DNA from 2 places in the Clostridium beijerinckii genome. Region 2 is predicted to be linked to the other one. Evidence: a T-box and tRNA genes for the amino acid it is inferred to sense, from the RefSeq annotation. Region 2 holds a T-box; the other holds one or more tRNA genes.
What was found. A T-box is a leader RNA that pairs with one kind of tRNA and senses whether it is charged. The one in region 2 lies ahead of alaS (alanine--tRNA ligase), so its partner is inferred to be a tRNA-Ala.

Region 1: it encodes a tRNA-Ala, which carries the amino acid that the T-box ahead of alaS (alanine--tRNA ligase) is inferred to sense. The anticodon was not compared.

Annotation. Positions count from the first base shown of each region.
Region 1 covers NZ_CP144906.1:5,299,199-5,306,724, reverse strand. Annotated here, with positions in the region: rRNA gene PZA12_RS23810 (23S ribosomal RNA) at 1-1,227, shown strand, start outside; rRNA gene rrf (5S ribosomal RNA) at 1,367-1,483, shown strand; tRNA gene PZA12_RS23800 (tRNA-Ile) at 1,528-1,604, shown strand; tRNA gene PZA12_RS23795 (tRNA-Ala) at 1,606-1,681, shown strand; gene PZA12_RS23790 (hypothetical protein) at 1,938-2,375, shown strand; gene PZA12_RS23785 (VanZ family protein) at 2,421-2,873, shown strand; gene PZA12_RS23780 (hypothetical protein) at 3,167-4,666, opposite strand; gene fusA (elongation factor G) at 4,939-7,020, shown strand; gene PZA12_RS23770 (hypothetical protein) at 7,274-7,510, shown strand.
Region 2 covers NZ_CP144906.1:1,315,444-1,322,969, forward strand. Annotated here, with positions in the region: gene PZA12_RS06135 (hypothetical protein) at 1-176, shown strand, start outside; gene PZA12_RS06140 (PRC-barrel domain-containing protein) at 610-1,110, shown strand; gene PZA12_RS06145 (AI-2E family transporter) at 1,091-2,119, shown strand; T-box leader at 2,226-2,404, shown strand; gene alaS (alanine--tRNA ligase) at 2,697-5,336, shown strand; gene PZA12_RS06155 (IreB family regulatory phosphoprotein) at 5,473-5,730, shown strand; gene ruvX (Holliday junction resolvase RuvX) at 5,839-6,255, shown strand; gene PZA12_RS06165 (DUF1292 domain-containing protein) at 6,458-6,736, shown strand; gene PZA12_RS06170 (Fur family transcriptional regulator) at 6,823-7,287, shown strand.

The sequences.
Region 1 (7,526 bases), 1.6 Mb from region 2:
GGAAGAATTGCAGTTAAGGAACTAGGCAAATTGACCCCGTAACTTCGGGAGAAGGGGTGCCTGAGAAATCAGGCCGCAGAGAATAGGCACAAGCAACTGTTTAACAAAAACACAGGTCTCTGCTAAAGCGAAAGCTGATGTATAGGGGCTGACGCCTGCCCGGTGCTGGAAGGTTAAGGGGAACACTTAGCGAAATATCGCGAAGGTGTGAACTTAAGCCCCAGTAAACGGCGGCCGTAACTATAACGGTCCTAAGGTAGCGAAATTCCTTGTCAGGTAAGTTCTGACCCGCACGAATGGCGTAATGACTTGTGCACTGTCTCAACTGCAAATCCGGCGAAGTTGTAGTGCGAGTGAAGATGCTCGCTACCCGCGATTGGACGGAAAGACCCCGTAGAGCTTTACTGTAGCTTAGCATTGAATTTCGGTATTGTCTGTACAGGATAGGTGGGAGACTGGGAAACTAGGGCGTCAGCCTTGGTGGAGTCGTTGTTGGGATACCACCCTGATAGTATTGAAGTTCTAACTGGATGCCATGAAACTGGTGACAGGACATTGTTAGGTGGGCAGTTTGACTGGGGCGGTCGCCTCCTAAAATGTAACGGAGGCGCCCAAAGGTTCCCTCAGAACGGTCGGAAATCGTTCGAAGAGTGTAAAGGCAGAAGGGAGCCTGACTGCGACACCTACAAGTGGAGCAGGGACGAAAGTCGGGCTTAGTGATCCGGTGGTACCTCGTGGGAGGGCCATCGCTCAACGGATAAAAGCTACCTCGGGGATAACAGGCTGATCTCCCCCAAGAGTTCACATCGACGGGGAGGTTTGGCACCTCGATGTCGGCTCGTCGCATCCTGGGGCTGAAGTAGGTCCCAAGGGTTGGGCTGTTCGCCCATTAAAGCGGCACGCGAGCTGGGTTCAGAACGTCGTGAGACAGTTCGGTCCCTATCCGTCGCGGGCGTAGGAAATTTGAGAGGAGCTGTCCTTAGTACGAGAGGACCGGGATGGACTGACCTATGGTGTACCAGTTGTTTCGCCAGAAGCATAGCTGGGTAGCTAAGTCGGGAAGGGATAAACGCTGAAAGCATCTAAGTGTGAAGCCCACCTCAAGATGAGATTTCCCATAGCATAAGCTAGTAAGACCCCTTGAAGACTACAAGGTTGATAGGTCAGAGGTGTAAGTGCGGCAACGTATTTAGCTGACTGATACTAATAGGTCGAGGGCTTGACCAATATAATCAAGTTGTAATATACATTAAAGAAACTGTGTGCAATTTTGAAAGAACAAAGTTTTTTCAAAAAGGAAACTCGCTCAACGAAGTTGAGGAGTACAGTTCATGAAGCCAAATCAAAGATTTGGAATGAACTAGCATCTCGTGATGATGGCATAGAGGTAACACTCCTTCCCATTCCGAACAGGAAAGTTAAGGTCTATAGCGCCGATGGTACTGCATGGGAGACTGTGTGGCAGAGTAGGACGTTGCGAGGTAATCTTGTAGATTACAAGAGTTAAGTTAAAGAAATTTAACTTACGGATCTTTAGCTCAGTTGGTTAGAGCAACCGGCTCATAACCGGTAGGTCTAGGGTTCGAGTCCCTGAAGGTCCACCATGGGGGTATAGCTCAGTTGGGAGAGCACCTGCCTTGCACGCAGGGGGTCAAGAGTTCGAATCTCTTTATCTCCACCATTGAAAACTATGAATTTTATTCATAGTTTTTTTATTTTTTTATTATAAATATTATTTAACAACAATATTTATTACTAGCATGAGTTATATGATGCAGAAAATAGTAGAACAACAGTATAAAATAGGCTAAAAATACTAATTGTTAAAGTATACAATGAATGAATTATAATATATAATTTATATGTAAAATATATGTAAAAATGTAATTTAGTATTTTTATTTATTGTATAAAAATTATATTGCGAGGGGTAGGATTATGGTAAGAACTATTGTCTGCAAAAAAGATGGATGTAGCGGTAATGAATTTCATATATCAACAGAAGACAATAAACTTAAATTAGTCTGTAAAGACTGTGGAAGTACTTATTATTATGATGTGAGTTATTATGAATTTATAATGTTATCAAATTGTGCAGAGTGTAATAACGATACATTTAAGGTGTTTAATAATTTAGATAAACAAGGAATATATGCTAAGTGTTCTAAGTGTGGTGCTCCACCAGAAAAAATATACATTGATGATGAAGGTGTACAAGTTACTTATGAAGCAAAGTTGCTACAAGATATAAAGCAGTTTATGTATCAAATTGATCAAAGAATCTGTAGTTTAGAGATGAAAATAGATGGTTTGGAAAAGGGGCAAGAATTATTAGAAGAATCACTTGCTTATATAAATAGATATATGTCTGAGTAATATAATATCTGTGAATTTTAAAATTGTACTTAAAGAGGATGGCGTATGAAGAACAAAAGGAAAATTATTTACTGGTTTTTATTAATAGTTTGGATGATAGGGATATTTATTATGTCTAATCAACCTGCTCAAATATCTGATTCTCAAAGTGAAGGCGTAATAAATATTCTTTCTGCTATAGGTATCAATATGAATGGAATCTTTGGGCAGCTTACTAATTTTATAGTTAGAAAATGTGCACATTTTCTTGAATATATGGTATTATCATTACTAGCATTTAATGTGTTTAAATTGTATTTTAACATCAGAAGGGTTATTTTTGTGACAGTAGCTTTTGTATTTTTTTACGCTTGTTCTGATGAAATACATCAATTATTTGTTTTAGGAAGAGAAGGTGCTTTTAGAGATGTTATAATAGATACGGTTGGAGGCATTACACTAATATTGATTAATCTATTTAGAATGCATATAGTTGCCAAGTTTAATGAAGATAAATAAAAGATAATTTGAATAATTGGGATATAGTAATTTAAGATTAAAACCAAATTAATCATTCAAATTTTAAAATAATATAAATCAGTTAATTATATTAAGGTATGAAAATAAGGAATAAAAATTGTGAAGGCTAAGTATATGATGCAAATTAAGCATTATGTACTTAGCCTTCATTTTCTATAACAGAAATTAAATATGTTATGCAAACATAAGTATAAGTTAGTGAGAAACAAATATAGACATTGGTTTAATTGGAGTAAACAAAATTACAATTACTCTAAAATTACTTATTAAACCTATTTATGAGATGAATTAAATTTTATTTTAAATAGATCATTTACTTTAAATAGAATATAAATAAGAATAAGTATTAATAATCCATCAAAAGTGAAGTTGAACAAAAATAATTGTTTCGCGGTATCAGCCTTTCCATTGCCTACAAAAGGCATTGGAAATTGAAGCATACCTATAAATATAACAGTCCAAAGCAAGAAAATTTTGTTCTTTATTTCAGGATTAGAACTATTTCGAATATATTTATACAGTGAGCATAACAGAATAATAAGATAAATTAATCCTATAAAATATAAATTTCTAGGTAATATTTTTTCCCTTATAGATGACCAAAGTGTGAAACGATGGAAATCCCTAACTGGGGTTGAACTATCAGCTTTTGAGTACTTACCTAGTCCAGTACTAGTATAAAATGCCTTACTTGCGGTATATTTCATGCCATTTAATAAACGAGTAGGGTGAGTTAAATAGAATTTTGCAAGTTTAAAGTTATTTATTTTGCTGTAGAATTTTTCATCAGTTATTTCTGAACCAGGAATATATTTGACATATTCATCGGAATCCAAATAAGCATGTTTCCCAGCCTCAGCTGATAAATCAGGATCTAAGCCTAAATCTACCAAGTCTTGCTCTGGAGTAGTAGATTCGTTTAATACGCCATAAAAGACTGAGTTATACTGGGTGTCTTTACTTAAGTTGTTGCTATTCATATTGATGCGAATAGGATAGATTATCAATAAGCATGTAATAACATATAAAATAGCTAAACTGATTTTATTTAGATTATATCTATTATTCAATAATATTTTACATATAAGAATTATAATAATAGGTAAAGAAGTAATAACTTGTAATTTAGAACCTAAAAATAAAAAGGCTGAAAATAATATATAAAGTATTTTCGACATTAATTTTTCCGTTCCCTTTATTACGTATTTGTATTGAATATAGTTAAGAATGGATGCAACAAGCAATGATAGTGTAGTTATCATCATTGGTTCTCCATATAGGCTATTAAACCAAATTAAATAATTGCCATCAAAGAAAATGAATGCGGTTATTAGTACAACCATCATAGATTTAATATTATTTTTTATATTCAAAGATTTTAATATTATGATAAATGAAAGAATATATATAATACTATAGATGACAGCTAAATATTGAGTTTTAAATATATTATGATCAAGTGATTTGCATATATAATTAACAAGTATTATTAGATAGCTCAAACTACAATTCCAGATGCTTTTAGAATCGGTATTGTTTAAAGGGGTAATCTTATAATCAGTCACAATAAAGTCGTAATATCCTACAGAGTTAGGATTGTTCGTATCTGAGTCTAATAATGACAGACCAGATATATTCATAATTCTATAGAAATCACCTTGGTCAGCAACACCCACTTGGGGTTTTATAAATAGGACTCCGATAGTTATAGAAATTGCAAGTAAAGCAAACCAAAACATATAGAAGTTTCTTAAATTCTTTTTTGCTTTCATTAAATTTTCCTCCACAAAGATAGATTTAAAGTAATAAACATGATTATAAAGATATTAACAGATAAAATTATAATGTTTTTTGGTTAATACTACAAGAAAACATCAAATTAATTTAAAGGGCTACTTCAAAAATAGGATAAATATAAATTTTCAGAAAATTAAGAAAATAAGGAGGATTTAACGAATAGAAATAGAAATATAACATATAGCATTATTAAGTGAAAGGCAGGTGGGAGCCAATCTCTAGGGTAGATTAAGGGTTTGGCAGCATTATGAAAGATTATAGTATTAAAAATTTAAGAAATGTAGGATTAATGGGGCATAATGGAACTGGAAAGACTTCCTTAGCGGAAAGCCTTCTGTATTATTCAAAAATTACAGATAGATTAGGGAATATTGAGGATGGGACTACGGTTTTAGATTTTGATACTGAAGAAAAGAAGAGACAATTTTCTATTGCTCTTTCAGTAGCACCAATTGAATTAGATAATGTTAAAATAAATCTTATAGATATTCCTGGATATGCAGACTTTCAAGGTGAATGTATCGAAGGAATGAGAGCCGTGGATGTAGGTATGATAGTTGTAAGCGGAGTTTCAGGTGTCAAGGCGGGAACTGAAAGAGCCTGGGAATATTGTAACAAAATTAAATTGCCTAGAACATTTTTTATAAATAAATTAGATAGAGAGAACTCGGATTTTAATAAAGTATTAGCATCTCTTAAAGAAAAATTTGGCATCAGCGTGGTGCCTATTCAGTATCCTATAGGAGAAGAAGACAATTTTAAAGGGGTAATAAATATAATATCCAAACAAGCAAGAGTATACGATGTAAAGACCAAGGAAATAAAAATACTGGATATACCTGAAGAGCTCCAGGATGAAGTTGAAAATTGTAAGAAGATGATTATGGAAGCTGTCGCTGAGACTGATGAAGTATTGCTTGATAAATATTTTAGTGAAGGCGAATTGAGTGATGAGGAAATATATAAGGGCCTTATAAGTGGATGTGCTAGTGGAGATATTGCCCCTGTTATGTGTGGAAGTGCTACAAAAGTTATTGGAATGGATTCTTTAATTGATGATATTGTAGAATGTTTTCCATCGCCAGAATATGCTATTCCACAAAAAGCTGTAGACGTTTTAAATGATGAAGAGGTTTTTGTTAATCTCAATCAAGATAAGCCTTTTTCTGCATTAGTATTTAAAACTATTGCAGATCCATTTGTAGGTAGGATATCATTTTTTAGAGTTATTACAGGTGAAGCGAAAGATGATATGACAGTATTAAATGTTAATAAAGATAAGAATGAAAAGTTATCCCATATATGTTTTATTAGAGGTAAGACACAAATACCAGCTAAAAGAATAATAGCTGGTGATATAGGTGCTATTTCTAAGTTACAGTATACAAATACAGGCGATACTTTAGCTAGTTCTGATTTTAAAGTAATATATGACAAAATGAATTTTCCTAAAACAGTTTTCTCAATGGCTGTAATCCCTCAAGCTAAAGGGGATGAGGAAAAGATATCTCAAGCCTTGGCCAAGTTAAAAGATGAAGATCCTGTTTTTCAAATTGATAGAGATGTAGAAAACGCAGAAATTGTAATCTCAGGACTAGGAGAAACACATATTAATGTAATCGCAAGTAAAATAAAAAGTAAATTTGGTGTAGAAGCAGTATTAAGTTTACCAAAGGTACCTTATAAAGAAACTATAAAGGGATTTTCAGATGTACAAGGAAAACATAAAAAGCAGTCTGGTGGACATGGACAGTATGGAGATGTGGTAATTAAATTTGAACGTAGAACAGATGGGGAGGAAGAATTAGAATTTATTGATAACGTTGTTGGTGGCGCAGTCCCAAGAAATTTTATTCCAGCAGTAGAAAAAGGATTAAGAGAGTGTATAACTCATGGTGTTTTAGCAGGATGCCCAGTTATAGGTCTTAAAGCGACTCTTCATGATGGATCATACCACTCTGTAGATTCTTCTGAAATGGCTTTTAAGGTTGCAGCTTCTATAGCTTATAAAAAGGGATTAGAGCAAGCTAAACCTATTCTATTGGAACCTATAATGAAAGTAGAAGTTATATTACCAAATGAATATATGGGAGATGTGATAGCTGATATAAATAAAAAGAGGGGAAGAGTAATCGGAATGGAGCCAGAAGGGGACAAACAAAAGGTTATATCAGAAATTCCGCTTGCCGAAATTAGAAAATATGCTACTGAATTGAGATCTTTAACTCAAGGAAGAGGAGTATTTACAAAAGAATTTGCAAGATATGAAGAAGTTCCAGAGATAGAGGTAGCAAAAGCAATAGAGAGCATTAATGAATTAAGAAAATAACATTATGGAAAGTTATAGATAAAGTTCATTAAATAGGAATAAAGAGTACTCTAGTGTAGGTATTACATAAAGGGTACTTTTTATTTATGTGCTTAATATTTGGGCTTAATAAAGAGAAATAAAATAAAAATTACTATAATTAAGGAATAAGGTAAATTTTACATTAATATATATAGGATAAAATCATGTGCAGAAAGACATAATATTTTAGTAATAGTATATTTTATACAATTTGAACAAGGGGGCCTGTACAATGTCAGATTATAGCATGGATATTAATGGAAACATAGAATTGAGTGATTATAGTAATATATTTGACTATTTAAATATAATAGACAAAGATGATAATTTTGTAATAAGGATAGATAGAAATAATAAGGATGATATAGAATTAATTAATTCTATGCTTCAAGATAACAAATTTAATATCAATTATACACAATATGACGATTTTGGGAACTACTACATAAGCGCCAATAAAGGATCTTGAAAAAATATTATTTAAA
Region 2 (7,526 bases):
GGACATATTATAATGAGGAAGGGTATGATAGAGAAGGATACGACAAAAAAGGCTATGATAGAAAAGGATTTAATAGTGCTGGTTTTGACAAAGAAGGATATAACAAAAATGGATATAACATATTAGGCTACGACAGAGGTGGTGAATACTTAGAAGTAAGATATAAGTGGAAGTGATTGGAGTAAATATAAACTCGAATAGATTCAGTCAAATTTAGAGGATATTAAAATTTTATCTCAAAAATTTTGATTAATGGAATTAAGTACTTGCTAAATATAGTAGGTACTATTTTTTTGTTCTCTAGCACTGCTCATGAAGACAAAGTATGATGAAAATATTGTTATTTTCGTAGGAACCCGCCCCATAGAGGCAAAGTCTTCACAAAGTATAATGGAAATTGTAATTTAGTACAAAATTATTGTATGGTAAATTATACATCTGAGCATATTAATATGAATAATTTTCCTCTTATTGGAGACCATATCAAATGAACTAGATTTAGTTTGTTAACTATATTACTTATTTTAGAGAATATAGGGGGATACTACAGTGTATAGATATAAGACAGACATAAGGACTTTCTATTAAAAATTATTTTGGAGGTGCACAATGTTTAAAACTAGAGACTTCTATTTCAAGAAGGTTTATAACATTAAAGGCAAAAAGATTGGTATTGTAGAAGACTTATACATAGATTTCTTTTGGGGAAAGGTTGTGGGATTTAAAGTATCCAATAGCCATCTGTTCTCTAAAAATAACTATATAGACATGGAAGATGTTATAGATGTAGGTGAAGATTTAATAATAGAAAATATAAAAAAAGGTGAGGGACTTACATTTAAAGAGATTAAGTATATGGAAGTTATTGATACATTGGGGAATGTTAAAGGAGTTCTAGAGGATATTATAATAGATATACAAGATTATTCAATTAAAGCAATAGTTATAAGCTCAGGGTTAGTAGATAAAATGATAAAGGGTAAGCAAATTATTCTCTTAAATAGATGCATTCTCGGAGAAGAATATATATTATATACAGGAAATGAGGGAGTTATGTTTAAAACTTTACCTCATAATATGGATAGGCACAATGCAATTAAGAAAGCATAAAAAAGCAATTCTTCTAGGTATAACCCTATTATGCTTTATTAGCTTAATATTAGCTTACATTTTTAACAAATCAATAAATTCAATAATAAATATTATTGTAGCATCTTTTATTTTAGCTTATACTTTGACTCCTATTAGGGATGGATTTGAGGCAAAATTTAGAATAAGTAAGAAAATATCTTCAATAGTAGTTATATTAATAATTATAGGTATTATAACTGCATGCATAATTGTTATAGTTCCTACGCTATTTAATGAGATATCCAATATAAGTAATATATTTGATAACGTAAGCAGCTTGCTAGAAGGGATGTTAAAAAAAAATAACTTGGATGACTTTTCTACCACCAATGTAATTTATAATGAAATTTTAGAAAAAGGAAATGCTTTTTGGACAAATTTTTCAGAAAATGCAGTGGAAAATTTAATGAGCATTGGAGATAACGCAATGTCACTTGCAATTATACCTATTATGGTTTATTACTTTCTTTGCGATGGTAATAAAATATATAGTAAAATGCTGCTGTTATTACCAACTTCTAAAAGAGGGCTTACTAAAAAAATATTAAGCGATATTGATAGAGTGTTAACAAGATATATAGCAAGTCAGTTGATGCTTTCGGGATTGATAGGCGGATTAACTTTAATATTATTATTAATATTGAAAGTAAAATTCCCTTTATGGATTTCAATACTAAATGCAATCTTAAACATAATACCTTACTTTGGACCTATTTTTGGTGCAGTTCCAGCGATAATAGTTGCACTTTTAGATTCTCCAATAAAGGCATTTTGGGTAATTGTAGGTATGTTCATAATTCAGCAGCTTGAAGGTGATATTTTATCTCCGAAAATAACAGGGGATAGCACAGAGATGCATCCATTTGTTATAATAATTTTATTACTTATAGGAGATAAATTTGGTGGATTTGTTGGGATGGTATTAGTAGTACCAATAGCTGTCATTATAAAAGTTTTATATGATGATATAAATTATTATCTGTTTTAGATTTTATATATATCTATAAAAAAGCTTATGCATTAGGGGATCACAAATAAAGTTGAATATTGACATAATTATCTATATGAAATATAATTTTGATGAAATAATTAAATATTAAGCGATGAATAGGATAAGTAAATTTATCATAGTCATTTCAGAGAAAAAGTGGTTGGTGAAAACTTTTGGCTATATATTTTGAAGCTACCTAGGAGCTATAAATTACTAAGTGATGTATAAGTATATTATACATAATTAGGGTGGTACCGCGGAATTCTAGCTTTCGTCCCTATATCTATTTGGGGAGAGAGCTTTTTTTATTTGGTAAATTATACACCTATAAAAAGAGCAGCTATGCTGCAAATAAGAACTTTTCACCTATAAAAAGAGCAGCTATGCTGCAATACGGAACTTTTCTGCAATAAGGATATTTTCACATTTGAAAAGAGCAGTGGTTCTACAATTAAAATCTTATGACTAATAATTATGAAATCTTAAATCTTCATAAGAAGAGTATAAACAATAAAAAGATATTCTCAATGGATATCGGCGCCAACTGTTAACTAAAAAAATGGAGGAATAGTTTATGAAATTTATGAAAACCAATGACTTAAGAGAAGCATACTTGAAATTTTTTGAAAGTAAAGATCATTTAAGAATGAATAGTTTTTCTTTGGTTCCAAAGAATGATAAAAGTTTATTATTAATAAATGCAGGAATGGCTCCATTGAAGCCTTATTTTACTGGATTACAAGAGCCGCCAAAGAGAAGAATTACAACTTGTCAAAAATGTATTAGAACAGGGGATATCGAAAATGTAGGTATTACAAGTAGACATGGTACTTTCTTTGAGATGCTTGGAAACTTTTCTTTTGCAGATTATTTCAAGAAAGAAATAATTCCTTGGGCTTGGGAGTTTATCACAGAAGTGTTGGAACTTCCTAAAGATAGATTATATGTAACTATATATTTAGATGATGATGAAGCATATGAATACTGGACTACACTTACAGATGTAGATAAAACTCATATATTTAGATTAGGCAAGGAAGATAATTTCTGGGAACATGGTGCAGGTCCATGCGGTCCTTGTACAGAAATTCATTTTAATAGATCAGAAGAAATACCAACTGACGCTGATGAGTTCGTTAAATTAGCAGATGAAGATAAAATAATAGAATTCTGGAACCTTGTTTTCACTCAATTTGATGGTGATGGAAAAGGAAATTATGAAAAACTTGCTAACACTAACATTGATACAGGTATGGGACTTGAAAGACTTGCAACTATAATGCAAGAAAAAAATAGCATTTTTGAAATTGATACGTTAGAAAATATTTTAAATGAAGTTGCAAAATTAGCTAATGTTAAATATGGAGAAAATCAAAAAACAGATATATCTTTAAGATTAATAACTGATCATATTAGATCAATAACTTTCATGATTTCAGATGATGTTATGCCATCTAATGAGGGTAGAGGATACGTTTTAAGAAGACTTCTTAGAAGAGCAGCAAGACATGGAAAAACTTTAGGAATTAAAGAAGCATTCCTTTGTAATTTATGTGACACTGTTATAAGAGATTCAAGTGAGGCTTATCCAGAATTAAATAGTAAGAAAGAATATATTAAAAAAGTAATTAAAATAGAAGAAGATAAATTCAGAGAAACTTTAGATTCAGGAATGGAAATATTGAATGGATTTATAAGTGAATTAAAAGCAAAGAATGAAAAAGTTCTTAGCGGTGTAGATGGATTCAAATTATATGATACATTTGGTTTCCCAATGGAACTTACAAAAGAAATATTAGAAGATGAAGGTTTATCATTGGATGAAGAGGCTTTCCATGAAGAAATGAAAGTTCAAAGAGAAAGAGCTAGAAGTGCAAGAAAAGTTTCTAATTACATGGGAACTGATGTTAAGACATTAGATATTATACCAGCAGAAGTTGAAACTGTTTTTGATGGGTATGAAAATGATACTTTAAATGCAGAAGTTAAAGTGTTAATTGAAGGGGAAGACTTTACAGATACTATAACAGAAGGCAACAAAGCTATTATAGTTACAAATGTTACTCCTTTATACGCTGAAATGGGTGGTCAAATAGGAGACACAGGTGTAATATTTAATGATAGTTTTAAGGCTAATGTACTTGATACTAAAAAGAACATAGGTGGAAAAATAGTTCATTTTGTTGAAGTTGTATCAGGAGAACTTAAAGTGGGAGATACAGTTACTATTGAGGTGGATAAAGTTAGACGTGAAAACATCAAGAAAAATCATACTGCAACTCACCTTTTAGATAAAGCGTTAACTGAGGTTCTTGGATTACATGTTCATCAAGCTGGATCATATGTAAGTTATGATAGACTTAGATTTGACTTTTCTCACTTTGAAGCTATGACGGAGGAAGAAATAAATAGGGTTGAAGATTTAGTAAATGAAGCAATTACAAGTGTTACACCGGTTATTACAGAAGTTATGGATCTTCAAGAAGCAAAAAATAGTGGGGCTATAGGTATATTTGATGACAAATATGCTGATAAAGTTAGAGTTGTAAGTGCAGGTGAATACTCTAAGGAGCTATGTGGTGGAACACATATAGACAACACAGGAAAGATTGGTTTATTTAAAATCATATCTGAAAGTGGTATTGCGGCAGGAACAAGAAGAATTGAAGCTGTAATAGGAAAAGAAGCTTATAAAATAATAAATGAAAAGAAAGATTTGTTAAAAGAAATTTCAACTAAGCTTAAATGCTCAGAAAAAGAATTGTTAGCTAAACTTGATCAACAAGTTAAGGAGCTTAAGGAAAAAGATAAAGAAATAACAGTTTTAAAATCTAAATTCGCATCAATGGGAATAGATGATATAGTATCTTCTTCAAGAAACGTCAAGGATATAAATGTAATTTCTTATGAATTAAAAGACGTTGATAGTGATACTTTAAGAGATGTTTGTGAAAAAGTAAGAGATAAAGCTCCAAATAGTATAGTTTTACTTATGAGTGCAAATGCTGGAAAAGTTATTATTTGTGCTATGGCAACTAAAGATGCAGTAGCTAAAGGTGCTCATTGCGGAAAGTTAATAAAAGAAATATCTTCTATGCTTGGCGGCGGAGGCGGCGGAAGACCAGACATGGCTCAAGCCGGTGGAAAAATGCCAGAAAAGATACAAGAAGCAATTGAAGAATCATATAAAATAGTGGAAACTTTAGCAAAGTAGTATACTTTTTATAAAAAATAGGTTATAATCTAATTATAGTTATTGAATAAATTTAAAAAATAAAGTTAATAATAAATATGGACATCGTTTCCTTATAAAATGATTAAGGGGGTGAGTTGCTTTAAGTAGCAATTTTATGAGTAATAATATTGAACATACAATGCAATTTGATTTAAGTAAGAATAAAGAAGCTCTTACAAAAACAATATTAACAGAGGTTTATAATTCATTACAGGAAAAAGGATATAATCCTATAAATCAATTAGTTGGATATTTGATTTCAGGAGACCCTACTTATATCACTAATTACAACGGAGCAAGAGCTTTAGTAAGAAAACTCGAAAGAGATGACATACTAGAAGAAGTTATAAAATCTTATTTAGAGATAAAGTAGAGAGTGCCCGTTTATAACGGGCACTTTTAATTTTAGCATATGAAAGAAAGTGCAATATCACGATTTGGTTGATACTTGTTGCTTATATGTTGTGAGAGGTGCTGTAATTTGAGGATACTTGGATTAGATTTGGGTTCAAAGACTATAGGAGTGGCAGTAAGTGATCCATTAGGATTCACTGCTCAAGGTCTGACTACAGTTAGAAGAACTAATAAAGAAAAAGATATAGCGGAAATAAAAAAGTTTTGTGATGAATATGATGCAAAGGTTATTGTAATTGGATTACCCAAGAATATGAACGGAACAATAGGACCATCTGGAGAAATTGCGATGGCTTTTGGAAAGATTATAGAAGAAGAACTTAATGTAGAAGTGAAATTCTGGGATGAACGTTTAACTACTGTTGCAGCACATAAAGCAATGCTTGAAGCTGATTTGTCAAGGAATAAGAGAAAGAAGATAGTAGATAAAGTTGCATCAACTTACATACTTCAAGGATATTTAGATATGATTTCAAGAAAATAAATATATGATAGAATAGGAAAATTTGAGAAGTATATGTATAAGATTAATTTCTTATACAATATGCTTTTATTAATAAATATATATTGCAAAAATAATCATTATCATAATTCTAAAAATATTGCAGGAATTTTAACCTCGATTGTGAATTGTGAAATGTGCATTGTTAATTGCAACATAAATAAAATACAGAAGGGATACATTTATGGATAAGGAAGCAAAATATGTATATATACCTGATCAAGAAGGAAATGATGTTAAGTTTGAGGTTATTATATACTTTGAAATAGAAAAATTAAAAGGCCAATATATTATTGCGACTCCTGCATTTGAAGAAACTGATGAAGCTTATGCTTTTAAGATATTCAAAGATGAGGATGGAAGCGATATATTTATAGCTTTAGAAGATGACGATGAAGAATTCGAAATGGTATTAGAAACTTATGAAACTCTTATGAATGAAGATGGTTTAATTGAGGAATAGTATACAATCTAGTAATTATGATATTTTCTTTAATGCTTATTTAGAGAAAAATCAATTCATTTAATATGAAAAGTGAGGTGTCATGTATGGATGCATCAAATTTAATTGATATGAATGCCTTGAAGGAAGACTTGAAAAAAAAGGGTTATAAATTAACACCACAAAGAAGATCAATTGTTGATACTATTATTGAAAATGAAGGTCAACATTTAACAGCGGAAGAAATATATGATAGTGTAAAAAAGAGTTGTCCGGAAATTGGATTGGCAACAGTATATAGAACTATTCTTTTGCTAGAAGAATTAGGAGTAATATCTAGATTAGATCTAAATGATGGATGTAGTAGATATGAAATAGTGCATTCAAATGAAACGCACAGACATCATCATCTTATTTGTAATATCTGTCATAAGGTTTTAGAAGTTCAGGATGATTTGTTAGAGGATTTAGAATCTGGAATCGAAAAGCAATATAAGTTTAAGATTTTAGATCATAGTGTAAAGTTTTTTGGCGTATGTGATGAATGCCAAAAGAAACTAAGTGATGAATAAAAGGACTTTTAATAGAAAATTAGAAATAAAATAAAGTCAAAAGTGTGTCAGATATTTTGCCGTGAATAAAGTAAGGATATATATTTTACGGTTTATATATTTACTAAGAAAATGCATTTGGTGCCATGCTTAAAAAGGTATGGTATCAAATGGCAATTGTTATTGAGGTATATATATTTAAAGTGAATTAATATGGCTAAACCTTATATGCTAAATAAAGCAATGTAGGCTTATAGATT